DNA from 2 places in the Brevibacillus sp. NSP2.1 genome. Region 2 is predicted to be linked to the other one. Evidence: a T-box and tRNA genes for the amino acid it is inferred to sense, from the RefSeq annotation. Region 2 holds a T-box; the other holds one or more tRNA genes.

Region 1 (3,386 bases), 2.0 Mb from region 2:
AGTCTCCGGCGGTCTGCACGGGGTAGGTAGCTCGGTAGTGAACGCGCTATCTGAATGGATGGAAGTAGAAGTAAAGCAAAACAACAAAATTCACTATATGCGCTTTACAGTCGGAACGCCTGATGCTGATCTTGCCGTCATTGGCGAGACAGAGGAGACGGGAACAAAAGTCACCTTCAAGCCAGATCCGACGATTTTTACGGAAACGACTGTTTTTGAATACGACGTTTTGCAAAAACGTATTCGCGAGCTCGCCTTCCTCAACAAAGGGCTGCGCATTACGCTGAAGGATACGCGCCCGGACCAGGAGCGGGAAGAATCGTTCCACTATGAGGGCGGTATCGTACAGTTCGTGGAATACTTGAATAAAAACCGGGAACCGTTGCACGAAGAGGTCATTTACTGCGAGGGCGAAAAAGACGGCCTTTTCGTTGAGGTTGCTCTGCAGTACAACGACAGCTATGTGAGCAACATCTACTCGTTCGCCAACAACATCAACACGCATGAGGGCGGAACGCACGAAACAGGCTTCAAGACAGCTCTTACCCGTGTCATTAACGACTACAGCCGCAAATTCAATCTCCTGAAGGAAAAAGATCCGAACCTCTCCGGCGATGACGTGCGCGAAGGGATTACGGCGATCATTTCCGTGAAGATTCAGGAGCCGCAGTTTGAAGGGCAGACGAAAACCAAGCTCGGCAATTCGGAAGCGCGCAGCATTACCGAATCTGTCTTTGGCGATCGCTTCAGCACCTTTATGGAGGAAAATCCGGGCGTAGCGAAAAAAGTGGTGGAGAAAGCCCTGATGGCTTCCCGTGCTCGTGAAGCAGCGCGGAAAGCCCGTGAAATGACTCGCCGTAAAAGTGCGCTCGAAGTCAGCGCTTTGCCGGGTAAATTGGCGGACTGCTCTTCGAAGGACGCTTCGGAATCCGAACTGTTCATCGTTGAGGGGGACTCCGCGGGCGGTTCTGCGAAGTCCGGCCGCGATCGCCATTTCCAGGCCATTCTTCCTTTGCGTGGAAAAGTGCTGAACGTAGAGAAAGCGCGCTTGGACAAAATTCTCGGCAACAACGAGATTCGCATGATTATTACTGCGCTCGGCACCGGGGTAGGCGAAGATTTTGACATTTCAAAAGCGCGCTACCACAAAGTTGTGATTATGACGGACGCGGACGTGGACGGCTCGCATATTCGCACGCTGCTGCTGACGTTCTTCTACCGTTACATGCGTCAGCTCATCGAAGCGGGGTACATTTATATCGCGCAGCCGCCGCTCTACAGCATCAAGCAAGGCAAGACGCTGCATTACGCGTATAACGACAAGCAGCGCGATGAAATACTCGCGACCCTCAAGGCTACACCGAAGCCAAGCGTCCAGCGCTACAAAGGGTTGGGCGAGATGAATGCTGACCAATTGTGGGAGACGACAATGGACCCTGCCATGCGCACGCTCCTGCAAGTGAACCTGGAAGACGCCATGGAAGCAGACATGGTGTTTGAGACGCTCATGGGCGACGAAGTAGAGCCGCGCAGGGAGTTTATCGAGCAACACGCGGCATCTGTAAGGGATTTGGACATTTAAGCTTTGAAATAGATTCGGTATATGGCAAGAAGGCTCAGCGATCCAGGCGGTATGAAAATGGCTTCAACAGGCGGTTTGCACTGAACGAAGCTATTATTTTGCTGAGCTTTGGATAGCTGAGTCTGCCTTCTTGCAAAAAAATTCACTGCCGCACGATAAAAAAATCAAAAATTCTATTGCAATGAATTAAAATGTATGCTAGATTAAAGATCCAGGAAGTGATACGGGCCTATAGCTCAGTTGGTTAGAGCGCACGCCTGATAAGCGTGAGGTCGGCTGTTCGAGTCAGCCTAGGCCCACCACTTATACAAGGCGATAGCGCCGGATGCGACATCGCTTATCCATTTTTGGAAAATGGGGCTGTAGCTCAGTTGGGAGAGCGCCTGCCTTGCAAGCAGGAGGTCATCGGTTCGATCCCGTTCAGCTCCACCAATATACTCCTATAGGCAATTGGCCTGGATGTCCTAATGTTCCTCGGTAGCTCAGTTGGTAGAGCAATCGGCTGTTAACCGATCGGTCGGCGGTTCGAGTCCGTCCCGAGGAGCCATATCACGCTCCTGTAGCTCAGTCGGTAGAGCGTTTCCATGGTAAGGAAGAGGTCGCAGGTTCGATTCCTGTCGGGAGCACCAGAAATGATTACAAACATGGCCCGTTGGTGAAGCGGTTTAACACAGCAGCCTTTCACGCTGTCATACAGGGGTTCGAATCCCCTACGGGTCACTTATACACCCAACTAGTTGTTGGGGTCCCCGCAAAGTACTCGGTGTTGCTATAACGCAATCTCTTCACTTTGTGGGGTACTTTGGAGGCTTAGCTCAGCTGGGAGAGCATCTGCCTTACAAGCAGAGGGTCGGCGGTTCGATCCCGTCAGCCTCCACCATTTTCACGAATGACAAAACCATGGAGCTGTGGTGAAGTTGGAGTTCACGCCGGTCTGTCACACCGGAGGTCGCGGGTTCGAGTCCCGTCAGCTCCGCCATTATTCAAAAAGTAATGGTGGACTCACATACACGAGGCTCGGTAGCTCAGTCGGTAGAGCAGAGGACTGAAAATCCTCGTGTCGGCGGTTCGATTCCGTCCCGAGCCACCATGAAATAAACTGAACATGCCGGTATAGCTCAATTGGTAGAGCACCTGACTTGTAATCAGGGGGTTGTGGGTTCAAGTCCTATTGCCGGCACCATTTTCATCCTTTCGAGCAAAGAGCAATCCGTGCTTACGAAGGACAAGCTGGGGAGATAGTGAAGTGGCTAAACACGGCAGACTGTAAATCTGCTCCCTCCGGGTTCGGCGGTTCGAATCCGTCTCTCCCCACCATCTTTACTTCATGGCTATTGGGGTATAGCCAAGCGGTAAGGCAACGGACTTTGACTCCGTCATTCCTAGGTTCAAATCCTAGTACCCCAGCCATAATGAGAGCCATTAGCTCAGTTGGTAGAGCATCTGACTTTTAATCAGAGGGTCGAAGGTTCGAGTCCTTCATGGCTCACCAGTATTTTTGACAAGTAGATATGCGGTCGTGGCGGAATTGGCAGACGCGCTAGATTCAGGTTCTAGTGGTGGCAACACCGTGGAGGTTCAAGTCCTCTCGACCGCACCAACCCATCCTATGATGGATGAAAATGCGGACGTAGCTCAATTGGTAGAGCGTCGCCTTGCCAAGGCGAAGGTCGCGGGTTCGAGACCCGTCGTCCGCTCCATCAATGTTCTCGGGTCTCTCGCCCGTTCCGGGTTTACCCTCGCAGAACATCAAGGAAGAGTGTCACGGGCACTTCCGATCTGGCTTTGCAGGCAGCGTTTTGAC
Region 2 (3,386 bases):
TTCGTCATACGCCTTGCGGGAGCGCTTGACGACCTTCGCAGCTTTTGCCAAGACATAACGGTCCAGCTCGCCCAGTTGCTCATACGCTACGCGGTCTTTCGCCGGGTCAAATCCATCGAGGTTGCCCAGCAGGAAGCGGAACGTGTTGCGGATTTTGCGGTACACCTCGGCGATCTGGTTCAGGATCGCATCGGAAATGCGCACGTCTGCCTGGTAATCGACAGAAGCTACCCACAGGCGCAGGATGTCGGCGCCCAGCTTGTCGATGACTTGCTGCGGCACAACCACGTTGCCGAGCGACTTGGACATTTTGCGTCCTTCTCCGTCGAGAGCAAAGCCGTGGCTCAGTACCGCCTTGTACGGTGCCGTGCCATAGACGGCAACGCCTGTGGACAGCGAAGAGTTGAACCAGCCGCGATATTGGTCGGAGCCTTCCAGGTACATGTCAGCCGGCCATGCGATGCCGCGCTCGCGCAGAACCGCCTGGTGGGAAGAACCGGAGTCGAACCATACGTCCATGATGTCTGTTTCTTTGCGGAAATCTTTGCAGTCGCACTTGCTGCAAGCAAGCCCTTCCGGAATCAGCTCGTTTGCTTCGCGGGCAAACCAGACAGCGGAGCCTTCTTTGCGGAACAGCTCGGCAATGTGGTTGATCGTCGTGTCGTTGATGATCGGCTCATTGCACGATTTGCAATAAAAAATCGGAATCGGAACGCCCCAGACGCGCTGGCGGGAAATGCACCAGTCGCCGCGGTCGGCGATCATGTTCGCCAGACGGGTTTCTCCCCAATGCGGAATCCATTTCACGTTTTTGATCGCTTCGAGCATTTGCTCGCGGAAGCCGTCGATGGAAGCGAACCATTGCTCTGTCGCACGGTAAATCACCGGCTTTTTCGTCCGCCAGTCGTGCGGGTAGGAGTGCGTAAAGAAGTTAAGCTTCAGGAGCGCTCCGTTTTCTTTCAGCTTCTCGGTGACCGCCTTGTTGGCATCTTCGTAGAAAAGGCCTTCAAAACCAGGAGCCTCACTGGTCATTTTTCCTTCATGGTCAACCGGGCAAAGCACGCCGAGATTGTATTTTTGTCCGACGGCAAAGTCGTCTTCCCCGTGTCCAGGAGCGGTATGCACGCAGCCTGTACCGGCATCCAGTGTCACGTGCTCGCCCAAAATCAGCGGCGATGTACGGTCGTAGATCGGATGCTTCGTCACTACGCCCTCCAGCTCCTGTCCTTTGAAGCTGGCGAGAACTTCTACGTTTTCCCAGCCGATTTCCTTGCTGGCTGCTTCGATCAGGCCGTTTGCCACGAGGAATTTGCGGCCATCGGCTTTGACGACGCTGTACTCCAGTTCAGGATGAAGCGAGATCGCCAGGTTTGCCGGGATCGTCCACGGTGTGGTCGTCCAGATGACAACGCCTGTTTCGGTATCCAGCTTGCCTTTGCCATCTACGACCTGGAAGCTTACGTAGATGGAAGGAGAACGCTTGTCTTTGTATTCGATTTCCGCATCAGCCAGTGCCGTCTCGGAAGACGGAGACCAGTAGACACAGCGAAGTCCTTTGTAAATGTAGCCTTTTTTCGCCATCTCGCCGAACACGCGAATTTGGTTGGCTTCGTACTCAGGCAAAAGCGTGACATACGGATTTTCCCAGTCGCCGCGAACACCCAGTCGCTTGAACTGATCGCGCTGCTTGTCGATGTAGGACCAGGCGTACTCTTCGCAACGCTTGCGGAAGTCGTTGACCTCGATGTTGCGGCGATCCAGTCCTTGAGCGTTGACAATCGCCTGCTCAATCGGCAAGCCGTGCGTATCCCAGCCCGGGATGTACGGCGCGTAGAAACCTGCCATGGACTTGTAGCGAACGATGAAGTCCTTGAGAATTTTATTCAGCGCGTGCCCGATGTGGATGTCTCCGTTCGCATAAGGAGGGCCATCATGCAAAACGAACGAAGGGCGTCCTTCCGTGCGGGCAAGCACTTGTTGATAAATGTTTTGCTCTTCCCACTTCTCCTGGATTTGCGGCTCGCGTGTCGGCAAGTTGCCGCGCATCGGGAAATCGGTTTTCGGTAGCGATAAGGTTTTGCTGTAGTCCATAGCCTGCTTCACTCCTAAAAATAAATAAAAGCCTTCCTTCATCCCAAAAAAGGGACGAGAGAAGGCTCCCGTGGTACCACCCTGATTGAACAAACCCGTCGGCAAACATGCAGAGGGATTCGTTCCACTCGTTCATTCGTAACGGGAATGACGCGCTCACTTACTTGCCTGCCTCAACAACGTGCGGCCAAGCTTTCGGATTTTGAACTCCCGGGTGATTTTCAGCAGAGGCGACTGGTCGGGCTTTCACCTGTTCCCGACTCTCTTTGACAGTGCTGTTCCGCGTACTCTTCCCGTTCATCGTCTTGTCGTGATATGGATTAATGTTTTCGAAAAAGTTGTTTTTCATTATAGTACCATCATCGACACAACGTCAATGTTTTATTCAACAACTACCGCAGAATCCGCCTGCTCGATGTCGTCCCATGCTCCGTGCTCCAGCATTTCCAGTTGGGCCTCCAGCAGCGTGCGGAAGCGCATGCGGTAAACGGACGCGCGTTTTTTCAATTCTTCGATTTCAATCGCAATTTTGCGAGACTTCGCCAAGGCTTCGTTGACAATCCGGTCCGCGTTTTTCTCGGCTTCCTTCAAGATCAGTTGCGCTTCCTTGCGGGCATTGGACTTGACATCCTCCGCCGTCTCCTGAGCGACGAGAATCGACTTGCTCAAGTTTTCTTCCAGGCTCTTATAGTGGTCCACACGCTCATTGAGAATGGCGATCCGTTCTTCCATTTCCTTTTTCTCTTTAATCAGGAGTTCAAAGTCTTTGATGACCTGATCGAGAAATTCGTTCACTTCGTCAATGTTGTAGCCGCGAAAGCCTGTGCTGAATTCTTTATTGTGTATATCCAATGGCGTTAATGGCACATGAACCCCCCACTTTTCCCGATAATTCGTACTTATGTTTTCGACAGAATCGACATTGTTTCCTGCCTTATTTTACATTTTTTTGCGCCCTCGTTCATTTTATGTAACCAGTCCGACAATCATGCGCAGTCTTCCGCTGCGCGTCGGGCCGGCTATCTCCAAAATTTTAAACCGCCCGTATCCGGCGAGCGACACCATGTCGCCTTGCTGCAATTGGGTCGAAGGATCTTCCGTAACCTTCCAGTTGACCTTGACTTTGCCCGCGCGAATCGGCACCAGTGCCTTGGCCCGGGACATATTGTGCACTTCCCCGATTACCGCATCAATTCGCGGCGAAGGCACGGTGATCGTTTTTTCGGCAAAGCGGGTCGCAGGCGGGGTAAACGACTCCCACGCCACGCGTTCAAACTGCACCGAGGTCCGGTGAA

The links. The T-box of region 2 lies ahead of ileS (isoleucine--tRNA ligase). A T-box ahead of a tRNA ligase gene usually reads a tRNA of that ligase, here a tRNA-Ile.
Region 1: it has a tRNA-Ile gene. The T-box ahead of ileS (isoleucine--tRNA ligase) is inferred to sense a tRNA for this amino acid. The anticodon was not compared.

The regions. Positions count from the first base shown of each region.
Region 1 is NZ_CP048274.1:122,216-125,601, reverse strand. It holds gene gyrB (DNA topoisomerase (ATP-hydrolyzing) subunit B) at 1-1,582, shown strand, start outside; tRNA gene M655_RS00760 (tRNA-Ile) at 1,808-1,884, shown strand; tRNA gene M655_RS00755 (tRNA-Ala) at 1,939-2,014, shown strand; tRNA gene M655_RS00750 (tRNA-Asn) at 2,054-2,129, shown strand; tRNA gene M655_RS00745 (tRNA-Thr) at 2,136-2,211, shown strand; tRNA gene M655_RS00740 (tRNA-Glu) at 2,229-2,302, shown strand; tRNA gene M655_RS00735 (tRNA-Val) at 2,387-2,462, shown strand; tRNA gene M655_RS00730 (tRNA-Asp) at 2,485-2,561, shown strand; tRNA gene M655_RS00725 (tRNA-Phe) at 2,597-2,672, shown strand; tRNA gene M655_RS00720 (tRNA-Thr) at 2,690-2,765, shown strand; tRNA gene M655_RS00715 (tRNA-Tyr) at 2,815-2,899, shown strand; tRNA gene M655_RS00710 (tRNA-Gln) at 2,918-2,992, shown strand; tRNA gene M655_RS00705 (tRNA-Lys) at 2,999-3,074, shown strand; tRNA gene M655_RS00700 (tRNA-Leu) at 3,096-3,182, shown strand; tRNA gene M655_RS00695 (tRNA-Gly) at 3,207-3,282, shown strand.
Region 2 is NZ_CP048274.1:2,098,780-2,102,165, reverse strand. It holds gene ileS (isoleucine--tRNA ligase) at 1-2,091, opposite strand, end outside; T-box leader at 2,139-2,401, opposite strand; gene M655_RS10560 (DivIVA domain-containing protein) at 2,473-2,958, opposite strand; gene M655_RS10555 (YlmH family RNA-binding protein) at 3,058-3,386, opposite strand, start outside.